DNA from 2 places in the Brevibacillus parabrevis genome. Region 1 is predicted to be linked to the other one. Evidence: a T-box and tRNA genes for the amino acid it is inferred to sense, from the RefSeq annotation. Region 1 holds a T-box; the other holds one or more tRNA genes.

Region 1 (6,859 bases):
TTTCATTGATTACTGGTGCGCAAACTGCTCTTCTTCTGTCGAACCAGTCAGTGCTGTGGTCGAGGAAGTTCCGCCGGCAATCACTTGTGCAATCTCATCGAAATAGCCGGTACCCACTTCACGCTGATGACGAGTAGCTGTATAACCGTTCACCTCTGTGGCAAATTCAGCTTGCTGCAATTCGGAGTAAGCAGCCATTCCACGATCACGGTAGCCGCGTGCCAGCTCGAACATGCCGTAGTTCAACGCATGGAAGCCCGCAAGCGTCACGAATTGGAACTTGTAGCCCATCTCGCCCAGCTCTTCCTGGAAGCGTGCAATCGATTCCTCGTCGAGTTTTTTCTTCCAGTTGAACGAAGGCGAGCAGTTGTAAGCGAGCAGCTTGCCTGGGTACTGGGCATGAATCGCTTCGGCAAATCGGCGTGCTTCGTCCAGATTTGGTTCGGACGTTTCGCACCAGATCAGATCGGCATAAGGTGCGTAGGCGAGTCCACGGGCAATCGCTGCATCCAACCCGCCACGCAGACGGAAAAATCCTTCTGGCGTCCGTTCGCCTGTCAAAAACGGCTGGTCTTGCTGGTCAACGTCGCTCGTGATCAGGAATGCGCCGTTAGCGTCTGTACGAGCTACAATGATAGTCGGCACTCCCATGACATCTGCTGCCAAACGGGCCGAAATCAGATTGCGGACAGCAGCCTGCGTCGGGATCAAAACTTTTCCGCCCATATGTCCGCATTTTTTCTCGGAAGCCAGCTGATCTTCAAAATGCACACCTGCTGCCCCCGCTTCAATCATGCTTTTCATCAATTCAAACACGTTCAGCGGTCCACCAAAGCCCGCTTCGGCGTCAGCGACAATCGGAGCAAACCAATACGTATCTGTGCCGCCTTCGGACTGGTCAATCTGGTCAGCACGCTGCAATGCCTGGTTAATTCTTTTCACAACATGAGGAACGCTATTCGCCGGGTAAAGGCTTTGGTCAGGATACATTTGTCCGGAAAGGTTCGCGTCAGCCGCTACTTGCCAGCCGCTCAGGTAAATGGCTTTCAAGCCGGCCTTTACCTGTTGAATCGCCTGATTCCCGGTCAATGCCCCCAGCGCCTTGATATGATGCTCTGTATTCAGCAAGTTCCACAGCCGCTCCGCTCCGAGACGAGCCAGTGTGTGCTCGATTTGAACCGAACCACGCAGCCGGAAAACATCTTCCGCCGTGTACGTCCGGGTAATCCCTTGAAAACGCTCGCCCTGCCAGCTTTGCTCGATCTGTTGAATAGCTTCCTGTTTTGTTTGTTTGCTCATTTTCGTTTCCCCCACCCATTTTTATTGTTTTATTTAGAGATAGCGATAGCCCGGCACAGTCAGAAAATCTTCAAAATCGTCTTCCGTCACCAGCCGCAAGAAAAGCTCGCCCGCGACCTGGAATTTGCTGTTTTCATAACGCTCCTGGCCAATCGCTTGTTTCAACGCTTGCAGTTCTTCGCTCAGCCACTGTTTCACCAAGCCTTCCGTGATCTTTCTGCCATCCTGAAGAACGCCATGTCGATGACGAATCCAGTGCCATACTTGTGCACGGGAGATTTCTGCCGTCGCTGCGTCCTCCATCAGATTGTGAATCGGAACAGCCCCAAAGCCACGAAGCCATGCCTCGATATATTGCAAACCGACACTGATGTTGGTACGAACGCCTTCCTCTGTGATCGTGCCTTCGGGTACAGCCAGAAGGTCGCTCGCCTGCACCTGCACGTCCTCGCGCTTATACCAGATCTGGTTCGGCTCTCTCATCAAACGATTGAAAACCTCCATGGCAACTGGCACCAATGCCGGATGAGCTACCCATGTACCATCGTGCCCGTCGTATGCTTCCCGCTCTTTGTCGGCACGTACTTTGGCAATCGCTTCTTCATTTTTGACCGGGTCGTTTTTCACCGGAATTTGCGCTGCCATTCCGCCAATGCAAGGTGCCTGGCGTTTGTGGCAAGTCTTCACCGCCAAAGTGGTGTAGGCTTTCATGAACGGAACCGTCATCGTCACTTGTGCCCGGTCAGGCGTAATGACATCCGGGCTATTGCGCAGCTTTTTAATGTAGCTGAAAATGTAATCCCAACGCCCGCAGTTCAATCCCGCACTGTGCTCGCGCAGCTCATACAAAATTTCATCCATTTCAAAAGCAGCGAGAATCGTTTCGATCAGCACCGTCGCGCGAATCGTCCCCCGCGGAATATTCAGTTCCTCCTGGGCGAAAACAAACACATCGTTCCAGAGGCGCGCTTCCAGATGGCTTTCCAGCTTCGGCAAGTAAAAATACGGGGCTGTCTTGTTCGCGATCAAGGCATCGACGTTGTGGTAAAAATAAAGACCAAAGTCGAGCAGGCTGCCGGAAATCGGCTGTTGGTCAAGGAGTATGTGTTTTTCATCGAGGTGCCAGCCACGCGGCCGTACGATCAATACAGCCGTCTTCTCATTCAGGGTGTACTGTTTTCCTTCCGGGCTGGTGTATGATATGTTGCGGCGAACCGCGTCCTTCATGTTGATCTGTCCCTGGATCGAGTTTTCCCATGTAGGCGAATTGGCATCTTCAAAATCGGCCATGAACATGCGAGCGCCTGAGTTCAGCGCATTGATCACCATTTTGCGGTCGCCAGATGGCCCGGTGATCTCCACTCTTCGATCCAAAAGATCATGCGGCAGTGGAGCAATCGTCCAATCTCCGTTGCGAATCTCGGCTGTTTCCGGCAAAAAGTCAGGCAGTTGTCCCGCATCAATTTTCAGCTGACGTTCCTTGCGATCGGCAAGCAGTTGCTGCCGTCTGTCGCCAAACTTTTGTTCCAGCTTGATCACAAATTGAACCGCCTCTGGCGTGAGGATGTCCTGATAGCCGGAATGCATCTCGCCAGTGATCTGAATCTCCAGCGGATATGGATTAGTTGGAATCGTAGTCAAAACTGGTCACCATCCTTGATAACGTCCGAATTATTATGGTACAGATTCGTTTTCGAAAAGTTATTATAGTACAGTAGGTGCAAAAAAAATGATCTAATCCTGATATCCGCTGCCGCTGCAATGACTGCAACTCACATGCCCATCTCCCAAACAATGATGGCAAGCCGCTCCGTTGTCATCGTGACCAACGCCTCCACATCTTGGGCAATTTTGTTCGCCGTTTCCTTCACACCGATAGCAGTCCATTTTCTTTCCCTCCATATCTGTATTAAAACAATATTCTTTAAATTTGTTTTTATTATATAACAGACACTAATACAGCGCAACACAATTTTCAAAAAAATCACACTGTATTAGAACACATTTTATCAAAACATGCCCTTGTCCTTGATTTACAGCTCTTTTTGGCAAAAACAAAGCAGCCCCTGACCCGTCAGAATCAGAAGGCTGCTTTGCTTTTCCATATGCTTTTATGCGTTTCTTTGCTCGCTTATTTCGGGGAGATTTTTTCTACTCCACCCATATACGGACGCAAAACTTCCGGAATGGTGATGGAACCGTCTTGTTCCTGGTAGTTCTCCAAAATGGCTGCTACTGTACGGCCGATCGCAAGACCCGATCCGTTCAAAGTGTGCACAAATTCCGGCTTCGATTTTGTATCGCGGCGGAAACGGATATTGGCACGGCGAGCCTGGAAGTCCTCGAAGTTCGAGCACGACGAGATTTCCCGGTACGTATTGTAGCTTGGAATCCAAACTTCCAAGTCGAATTTCTTCGCCGCAGTAAATCCGAGATCTCCGGTACACATGCTCAGCACGCGGTATGGCAGTCCAAGCAGCTGCAACACCTTCTCCGCATTTTTCACCAGTTTATCCAGCTCATCGTAGGAATCTTCCGGTTTGACGAACTTCACCAGCTCGACTTTGTTGAATTGGTGCTGACGAATCAGACCACGCGTGTCGCGCCCTGCCGAACCTGCTTCCGAACGGAAACAAGCACTGAACGCCGTATAGTATTTAGGCAAGTCTGCTCCATCCATGATTTCGTCGCGGTGCATGTTCGTCACTGGCACCTCTGCGGTAGGAATCAGGAAGTAATCAGGACCTTCCAGTTTAAAAGCATCTTCTTCAAACTTAGGCAATTGTCCGGTTCCGGTCATGCTCGCGCGGTTCACGATGAATGGCGGGATGACTTCTTCATATCCGTGTTCATTGGAATGGAGATCCATCATGAAGTTCATCAACGCCCGCTCCAGACGCGCTCCCAGTCCTTTGTAAAAGACAAAGCGGCTTCCGGTTACCTTCGCTGCCGTTTCAAAATCGAGAATACCAGCCTGGCTGGCTACTTCCCAGTGTGGTTTCGCCTCAAAACCAAAGTTGCGAGGCTCGCCCCACGTCCAAGCCACCACGTTGTCATCTTCCGAAGTACCAATTGGTGTGCTTTCATGTGGCAGGTTAGGCAGGCTCAGCAAAATCAGTTCTTGCTGTTCATCCAGCCCACGCAGTTCCTCATCCAACGCTTTGATGCGCTCATTTACTTCTTTCATTTCCGCGATCAAATGGTCGGCGTTCTCTTTGTTCCGTTTCATGACGGCTACTTGCTCAGATACCGTGTTGCGTTTATTTTTCAGAGCTTCCGCTTCCTGAATAACTTGACGGCGTTTTTCGTCCACTTCTGCAAACTGATCCAGAGCGGAAATATCTTCGTTGCGATGCGCCAAACGGCGTTTTACTTCTTCCAAATCCTGACGCAATACTTTTACGTCCAACATGTTCGAATCCCTCCGAATCGATAATAAAATGCAAAAAACACCCGTCCCCATAAGGGACGAGTGTTGTATACCCGCGTTGCCACCCTCGTTGATACACGCCAAGACTGCACATGTATCCACTCAATCCGTCGTAACGGGACGGTTCCGGACAAAGTTCATTCCTTTGCCACTCCGAGATGGATTCCCCCACAGACCGGATCGGTTTGCACCCACCACCGACTCTCTGCACCAGATTCTTCATGAGGTACTTGTTCTCATCATCGCATTCTCATTCATGCATACTTCTATTGTTAACTGTACTACAGGTTCTATACGTATGTAAAGGCTACTCCGCGATGATCTTCATACAAAAAAAGACCGGCATCTTGTTCATGCCGATCTTCTTTCGAGGATGTTTATTGATTGGCTTTAGCTTCTGTACTCTTTGACCATTTCGAGGAAATATTTGTGCAGCCGTGCATCTTCGGTCAATTCCGGGTGAAAAGCAGCCGCCAGGTAGTGACCGTTTCGGGCAACGACGATCTTTTCATCGTACTTGGCAAGCACCTCAGCATTTTCTCCGACTTCTACGATGTAAGGAGCGCGGATAAACACTGCCGGGTAATCTGCACCGACACCAGCTACGGGCATTGTGACCTCGAAGCTTTCTTTTTGCCGACCAAACGCGTTCCGCTCCACCTTGATATCCATCAGCCCCAGATGGCATTCATCCTGCCCCTGAATCTGCTTGGCCAAGAGAATCGCTCCCGCGCAAGTGCCGAAGATTGGCTTTCCAGCGCTTCCGAACTCACGAAGCGCATCCATGAATCCGTACTTATGCATCAGCTTGCTGATCGTCGTGCTCTCTCCGCCTGGGAGAACCAATCCGTCGAGGTCTGCGAGTTCCTCTGCTTTTTTGACAGGAACGGCTGTCGCCCCTGCTTCCTCCAGCATGCGCAAGTGTTCTGCCACAGCCCCTTGCAGCGCGAGTACACCGATTTTCATTTGACTCACCTTACCAGCCGCGCTCTTGCATGCGATCAGCTTCGCGAATTTTGGAAATTTCGATTCCCGTCATCGCACTGCCCAAGCCTTTTGATACGCGTGCGATCAGCTCGTAATCTGTGTAGTGGGTAGTTGCCTCGACAATTGCCCGCGCGAATTTTTCCGGATTTTCCGATTTGAAAATACCCGAGCCGACGAATACGCCGTCAGAGCCCAATTGCATCATCAGTGCCGCATCTGCCGGGGTAGCTACGCCACCAGCCGCGAAGTTCACGACAGGCAGTTTGCCTGTTTGGTGTACTTGTTCGAGCAGTTCGTATGGAGCACCCAAATTTTTCGCTTCTGCCATCAGCTCATCGTAAGACATCGCCTGCACTTTGCGGATTTGAGCCATCATCGTGCGCATATGGCGAACTGCCTCTACGATGTTCCCGGTCCCTGGCTCACCTTTTGTGCGGATCATGGAAGCTCCTTCTCCGATGCGGCGAAGCGCTTCGCCCAGATCACGCGCACCACATACGAACGGCACAGTGAAGTCTTTTTTGTTGATGTGGTACAAATCGTCCGCTGGGGTCAAAACTTCACTTTCATCCAGGTAATCTACACCCATTGACTCCAATACGCGGGCTTCGACAAAATGTCCGATACGAGCTTTTGCCATAACAGGGATAGAAACAGCGTTCAGAACTTCCTCCACAATGCCCAGATCAGCCATACGGGCTACTCCGCCAGCAGCACGGATATCAGAAGGTACGCGTTCCAGCGCCATAACAGCTACGGCGCCAGCAGCTTCAGCAATCTTTGCTTGCTCAGCATTTACGACGTCCATGATAACGCCGCCTTTTTGCATCTCAGCCATACCTTTTTTTACGCGGGACGTTCCTACTTGTACCATATGAAAATTCCCCCTACATCATGAAGTCAGAACCGTAACTGTTATGCTCTGTTATGGTTCCTTGTTACCGTCATTGTAAACGATAGATGAGGGGGAAAACAACTATTATTTAATTTCCTGTTCCACTACTGAACAAGTTGCTGAAAAATTGAATGATGCTGCGGAAGAACAAACGAATCCAGCTCGCCTCTTCCACCTCTTGGCTTGCCACTACATCCACGCCTGCTTTTGCCGCGTCTTCCGGCTGGAGGTAATCGGTGTCTTTTGCC
Region 2 (6,859 bases), 2.1 Mb from region 1:
AGCACCGAGAAAGAAATCACGATGTTCGATCAAGTCATGGGCACCAGCAAAATCGCCCAATTGCTTGCCCAAGGCAAAAGCCCGCAAGAAATCGTCGCTTCCTATGCAGAAGCGCTGGGCAAATTCGTCGAGCTGCGCAAAAGCTTTTTAATCTATGGGGAGACGCCGTTCGTGCCGTCTGGAGCGATTCATAGTCCGTACGCTGCTCCGGTCCCGGCCAAACCACCTGTTCCACCTGCACCGCCTGCTGGCAAGCCTGGAACCGTTACGCCACCAGCTCCAAGCATTCCAGAGCCTGCCAAGCCACCTGGTACGAACACTCCGGCTCCAAGCACGCCAGAGCCTGCCAAGCCGCCTGGTACGAACACTCCGGCTCCAAGCACGCCAGAGCCTGCCAAGCCGCCTGGTACGAACACTCCGGCTCCCAAGCCGCCTGCACCAGCGCAGAAGCCGCCAGCAGTCCCTGCACCAAAGCCTGGCGACAAGATCGCGTATTTGACTTTTGACGATGGCCCTTCTCCGGTAACACCGCAAATTTTGGATACGCTGAAAAAAAATCAGGTCAAAGCTACTTTCTTCATCGTCGGAAGAAATGTGCCCGGCCACGAAGCGATTCTGAAACGAATTGTGGCAGAAGGCCATGCTATCGGTGGTCATACGTACTCGCATGACTACAAGATTGTGTACAAAAGCATGGAAGCCTTTTTTGCCGATCTGGAAAAAGGCAACCAGCTGATCGAAAAAGCAACGGGAGTCAAGCCCGTCCTGTTCCGCTATCCGGGCGGCAGCACCAACACCGTCAGCCTCAAATACCAGGATACGAAACGATACAGCAAGCAAGCGCCTGTCATGAACGCCATTAAAGCCGAAGCGAACAAAAGAGGCTATACGTTCATCGACTGGAATGTGACCAACGGCGACGCCCGCAGCAATAAATATACAGCCCAGCAAGCTCTCGCCAACGTCAAGGCGCAAGTAAAGGCCCAAAAAGAAATTGTCGTGCTCATGCACGATGCGAGCACGAAAACACCTACGGCCCAGGCACTGCCTGAAGTAATCGCCTTTTTGAAAGCAAAAGGCTACCGCTTTGAAGCAATCCACCCTGACCAGCCGACTGTGTCTCATGTGAAATAGGATACAGGCAAAAAAACCCGCCCGACAGCCGAAACATCCGGTGATCGAGCGGGTTTTTTGTTTGGAGGGTGGGTCAGCCCCTGCCCTTGCATCGGGACGGGCTTTTGTTTGTAGCACCAGACCAGCTCATGCATCGAGTTAGGCTTTTGTTCACAGGGGCGAACCAGCCCTTGCATCGAGTTAGGCTTTTGTCCACAGGGGCGGACTAGCCCTTGCATCGAGCTAGGCTTTTGTTCGCAGGGGGGACTAGCCCTTGCATCGAGCTAGGCTTTTGTTCACAGGGGCGGACTAGCCCTTGCATCGAGCTAGGCTTTTGTTCGCAGCGGCGAACCAGCCATGTATCGAGCCGGGCTTTTGTCCGCAGTGGCGAACCAGCCCCTACTGCCCCCAAACGACTTACGAAGTCGGCAGCGTGTCGTAGCGCAGACGCAGTTCACGCTTTAATATTTTCCCGCTCGGGTTGCGCGGGAGCGTGTCCGTGATAAAGACATACTTCGGTGCCTTGAACGAGGCGAGGCGCTCTTTGCAAAAGGCGAGCATTTCTTCTTCCGACACAGTCTCGCCTGCCTTTGGCACCACGACTGCCGCCACAGCCTCGATCCAATACGGATGGGGAATGCCGATTACAGCTACTTCCGATACTTTCGGGTGCTGGTAGATCAGCTCCTCGACTTCCCTGCTCGCTACGTTTTCCCCGCCTGATTTGATCATGTCCTTTTTCCGGTCGACGACAGTAATATAGCCTTCTTCATCCATAATCCCCAAGTCGCCGCTGTGGAACCAGCCGCCGAGAAAAGCTGCCTGCGTCTTTTCTTCGTCGCGGAAATAACCGATCATCGCATGGCTCGTTCGATGAACAATCTCGCCAACGCAGCCCCTGGGCACCTCGACGCCATCGTCATCGACAATTTTTGTCTCTACATTGAGCGCAGGTTTGCCAGCCGATCCGGCTTTGCGAATCTGGTCCTTCGGCTGCAATACCGTCGCCAGCGGAGCTACCTCGGTCTGTCCGTAGAAGTTGTAAAATTGCGCATTGGGCAGACGTGTTCCCAGCTCCTTCAACACTTCTACAGGCATGATCGCCGCGCCGTAGTAACATTTTTGCAGCGAAGACAAGTTCCGCGACGAAAACTCGGGAGAGCGGAGCAAGGCAATCCAAACAGTCGGCGGGCAAAAAAGCTGTGTCGCCTGGTGGCTCTCTACGACCTGAAGCATCAAGCCTGGCGTCGCTTGCTCCAAAATAATGCCGGTGCCACCCAGATATACATACGGCCCGAGGAAGCAGTGCAGCTGCGCGCTATGGAACAAAGGAAGCGCGTGCACAGCTACATCATCGTGCGACATATTTCCTTCTATAATCGTGCTGACGTATTCCGAAAGAATGCTGCTGTGCGTCAGCATGACTCCTTTTGGCCTCGATTCCGTGCCGCTCGTGTACAAAATGTGGGCGACATCCTCGTCGGCCAGCTCCAGCTCCGGCTCTTCCGTACTGGCGCCCTCAATCAGCGGGCGAAACGGCACCCACTCTCCTTCCTGCACCGCTGGCCTGGAGATCAGCGACAAAAGCTTGGGCGATAAGTTTGCCGATTCGAGCGCTTCCTTGGCGACCGTGAGAAATTCCGGAGCCACAAAGCAGGCGCTCACCTCTGCATGTCCGAAAATAAAAGCCACATCGTTTGTATGCAGCATGAAGTTGATCGGCACCATAATCAGCCCCGCTTTGGCCAGCGCAAAGTTGAGGATGACAAAGTCCATGGAGTTTCTGGACAGAACCGCCACTCGCTCCCCTTTTTGCAATCCTTTGGCGAGGAAGGTGTGCGCAGCCTGATTGACAAGTTGATCCAACTTCGTGTATGTAAGTACCTCTTCCTCAAATTGCAAGGCAATCTTCTCGGGGTAGCGCAGCCTGCTTCGTCGCAAAATATCGCCAAGCGTATTTCTTCTTACTCGTTGGGCTTCCATCATCACAAACCCTCCCTCACCGTATTCCCCCTTATTATATCTCAATTTTCTGTGTTATGTTTATTTTCTGACTTTTAATAGCAAAAAAAGACGGCAGCTCCCTCTGCATTATTGAAGCTGCCGCAGGCCCCAAGAAACATTCGAGTCCTTGTGTACAGCATATCTTAAAACGGGCCGCTCTTCGATATTGGTTCTTCTGGATTTTGAGGAAAAAAACGGTGTGTGCTGGAATGGGCAGCTTCGGCGTCGGAGCACACGCTTGCATTTTGCTGATATAAAAAAGACCTCTTTAAACGAAAGAGATCTTCGTGTCCTATTCGGGTAATGAAAACATGGTGGCGGAGGGAGCAGGATTCGAACCCGCGTGAGCTTGCACTCTAACGGTTTTCAAGACCGCCCCGTTATGACCACTTCGGTATCCCTCCGCATCAATAGCTGGTTTAACTATAGCACAGCTGCAAGACCGCTTGCAAGCGTCGGCAGAAGCGAACCTACCGCTTTACCGCTTGACGACGACGAGCTTCAACTCGCTCAGTTCCTCGACGGCGCACGCGACACCTTCCCGTCCCAGCCCGCTCTCCTTCACGCCGCCAAACGGCATGTGATCCACCCGGAACGTCGGGATGTCATTGATGATAACCCCGCCCACTCTAAGCTCGTCCGCCGCTTCCAACGCCAGTGACAAATTGTTCGTGTAAACCCCCGCCTGCAAGCCGTACCGCGAATCATTGACCAGCCTGATCGCCTGCTGGACCGACTGTACCGGATTGATCATGACGACAGGCCCGAATACTTCCTCGCGGGCAATCTTTGCCTCCCGCGGCACATGCGTCAGGACGGTCGGCAAAAGCATCCGCCCCATCAGTTCGCCGCCGCAGGCGAGCTTCGCCCCTTGGTCGAGCGCTTCCCCGATCCAGGCAAGCACGCGCTCTGTCTGCTTCGGATGGACCATGGCGGAAAAGTCTGCTTCTTCTTCCAGCGAATCTCCCCCGCGCAACGCCACCGTCTGTTCCACAAAGCGGCGGACAAATTCGTCGTAGATGTCCGTCACGACATAAATTCGTTGCACAGACACACACACTTGACCGGAATAAGCAAAAGCCCCGAACAAGCAGCGCAGAACGACCTCGTCCAGCGGCGTATCGCGGTCGACGATGACCGCAGAATTGGCGCCTAGCTCCAAAATCACTTTTTTCAAGCCCGCCCGATTGCGCACCTCGACTCCCACTTCAGGGCTTCCGGAAAAGGTCACGGCGCGAACTCGCGGGTCGGTAACCAGCTTGTGGCCCACGACCTCTGCGCTGCCTGTGACGACGTTTAACGCTCCTGCCGGGAGTCCAGCCTGCTCTGCCAGCTCAGCGAGAAAAAGCGCACTGATCGGGGTCTGCGAAGCTGGCTTCAATACGACTGTATTGCCAGCAGCGAGCGCAGGCCCGACCTTGTGCGCTATGGAATTGAACGGAAAAGGAAACGGCGTGATCGCGCCCACGACTCCCAAAGGCTCGCGCACCGTGTAAGCGAGACGGCCTTCGCCACCGATAGCAGCGTCCAGCGGAATCGTTTCCCCGTGCAGCCGCTTGGCTTCTTCCGCTGCAAACCTGTACGTCTGCACCGTGCGGATGATTTCGCCGCGCGCTGTCCGAATCGGTTTTCCCGCTTCCAGCGCGACGATCCGGGCAGCTTCCTCCATTCGCTCATCCAACAGGATGGCGATTTTCTCCAGAATGGCTGCACGCTGGTAAGCTGGCATGCGGCGCATGGGGGTTGTAGCTTCTTCGGCCGCTGCAATCGCCCGCTCTACTGCCACAGCATCCGCCTGGGGAATGTGTGCGATCACCTGACCTGTACAAGGCGAATACAACGGGGCATGGTCTGCCATAGGTATCCACTTTCCCCCGATAAAACACGCTCTTCTCATCGCCGTCTCCTCCGTCCCTGACACGATTGGATCTCTCAAAGCCTCTCCCAATCATTCTCCAGAGCAGACGGCGCTTCCTTGTCCTGCGCTCAAACTTTTTCCTTTTTTTCACAATTACCGTCTCAAGTAGCTTAAAAGCGCCCTAGAAAAAGACGCTGCGGCTTCCTTACTGCGCTGGCCCTTCGGCTACCCCGCACCAGTCGAGCAGAGTCAAAGCAAAAATTTCCGCGCAGCGGAAGACGTCATCCAAAACGATGTACTCGTCCCGATAGTGCGCTACTTGTGTAACGCCAGGTCCCACGACGATAGCAGGCGTATCGGCCAAAGCCGTCAACAAGCCGCCGTCTGTTCCCCACGGAGATGCTTCCACAATGGCACGCTCGCCCGTCACGGCCGCAAACTTGTCCTGCAAAATGTCCATGAGCGGATGATCCTGTGCGACATCCCCCGGCACCCAGCGCGCGCCGTACCATTCCAGCTCGACTGGCTGCTCCGCAAACCACGGATCGACTTCTGCCAGACGCTGCAAAGCCGCTTCCATTTCTGCCTTGGCATCCTCCATCTGCTCGCCGGGAGCGACTCCCATCCTGCCTTCCAGCTTGACGAGATCCGCGACAGACGACGGCCATTTTCCGCCTTCGATGACCCCGATGTTGATCGGTATCGGAATCGGCAGCTTGGCGTACAGCGGATCATCGAGACGGTCGTTGCGCTCTTTTTCCAGACGGCCAATCGCTTGCACGACGAGCATGCTTTTCTCGATGGCACTGACTCCTTCGTAGCGGGTGCCGCCATGGGCAGAGCGTCCCTTGACCGTCAGACGGAACCACATCGAGCCTTGCTGTTTCGGAAAAATTTTCATGTTGGTCGGCTCAGGGATCAGCGCAGCATCTGCCTTGTAGCCGCGCAGGATGGTGGCAAGCGTTCCGGCTCCGCCGCTTTCTTCCTCCACCACGCTTTGGAAAATGACGTCTCCCTTCAGGCTGACACCGAGCTTTTGCAGGACGGAAATAGCCAAGAGCGACGACAGGTTTCCGCCCTTCATGTCGGTTGCGCCCCTGCCGTACAGTTTGCCGTCCTCCACTTTTCCGCTGAACGGATCATCGCTCCACTGGGCGTAATCGCCAGCGGGAACGACATCGACGTGCCCGTTCAAAATGAGCGAGCGGCCATTCCCCGCGCCTTTCCAGACGCCGACGACGTTCGGACTGCCTTCAAACGTTTGCCGGGGGGAGACGAAGTACGGATGCGAAACCAGCTCTTCCCCTTCCATGACCCACAAGTCGACACTCAGGCCCATCTCCGCCAAATGATCGGCGATGCTTTTCTGAATCGCTTCCTCTGCTCCTTGCACGCTCGGGCTTTGCACCCACTCTTGCAGCAGCTTGACAGAAGCTTCCCGATCCTTTTCCAACTGCTCTCGTATCAGCGCTTGCCAGTTAGCCATGTTCTTCCTCCGTTTCTTGGGTTCGTCCTTTGCCTTTTGTCTTTTGCTTATTGCCTAGCGGAATACGCCTACTTCGCCCTCTATCTTCAGTTCCGCTTCGGTGGCGCCGATGACATCCGCCACACTGTACGGATACATGACCTCGCGCAAATACAAGCCATCTGGCGTAACTTCCATGACAGCCATGTCCGTGATGATCCAGTCTGCCGCCTGAGTGGCAGTGAGCGGAAGCGAGCATTCTCGGACGATTTTGGAACGGCCATTTTTATCGAGATGCGTAGTCACGACCATCACTTTCTTCGCTTTTTGAGCCAGCTCCATCGCCCCGCCCATACCCGGCACGCGCTTGCCCGGCACAATCCAGTTGGCAATATCGCCGTTTTGGCTGACCTCCAGCA

What was found. A T-box is a leader RNA that pairs with one kind of tRNA and senses whether it is charged. The one in region 1 lies ahead of serS (serine--tRNA ligase), so its partner is inferred to be a tRNA-Ser.
Region 2: it encodes a tRNA-Ser, which carries the amino acid that the T-box ahead of serS (serine--tRNA ligase) is inferred to sense. The anticodon was not compared.

Annotation. Positions count from the first base shown of each region.
Region 1 covers NZ_CP064090.1:844,896-851,754, forward strand. Annotated here, with positions in the region: gene aceA (isocitrate lyase) at 10-1,299, opposite strand; gene aceB (malate synthase A) at 1,333-2,940, opposite strand; gene serS (serine--tRNA ligase) at 3,431-4,711, opposite strand; T-box leader at 4,761-4,981, opposite strand; gene pdxT (pyridoxal 5'-phosphate synthase glutaminase subunit PdxT) at 5,120-5,695, opposite strand; gene pdxS (pyridoxal 5'-phosphate synthase lyase subunit PdxS) at 5,706-6,590, opposite strand; gene IRJ17_RS04250 (D-alanyl-D-alanine carboxypeptidase family protein) at 6,700-6,859, opposite strand, start outside.
Region 2 covers NZ_CP064090.1:4,828,511-4,835,369, forward strand. Annotated here, with positions in the region: gene IRJ17_RS22160 (exo-beta-N-acetylmuramidase NamZ domain-containing protein) at 1-1,134, shown strand, start outside; gene IRJ17_RS22165 (acyl-CoA synthetase) at 1,531-3,099, opposite strand; tRNA gene IRJ17_RS22170 (tRNA-Ser) at 3,433-3,521, opposite strand; gene IRJ17_RS22175 (aldehyde dehydrogenase family protein) at 3,596-5,014, opposite strand; gene IRJ17_RS22180 (peptidase) at 5,181-6,461, opposite strand; gene IRJ17_RS22185 (3-oxoacid CoA-transferase subunit B) at 6,516-6,859, opposite strand, start outside.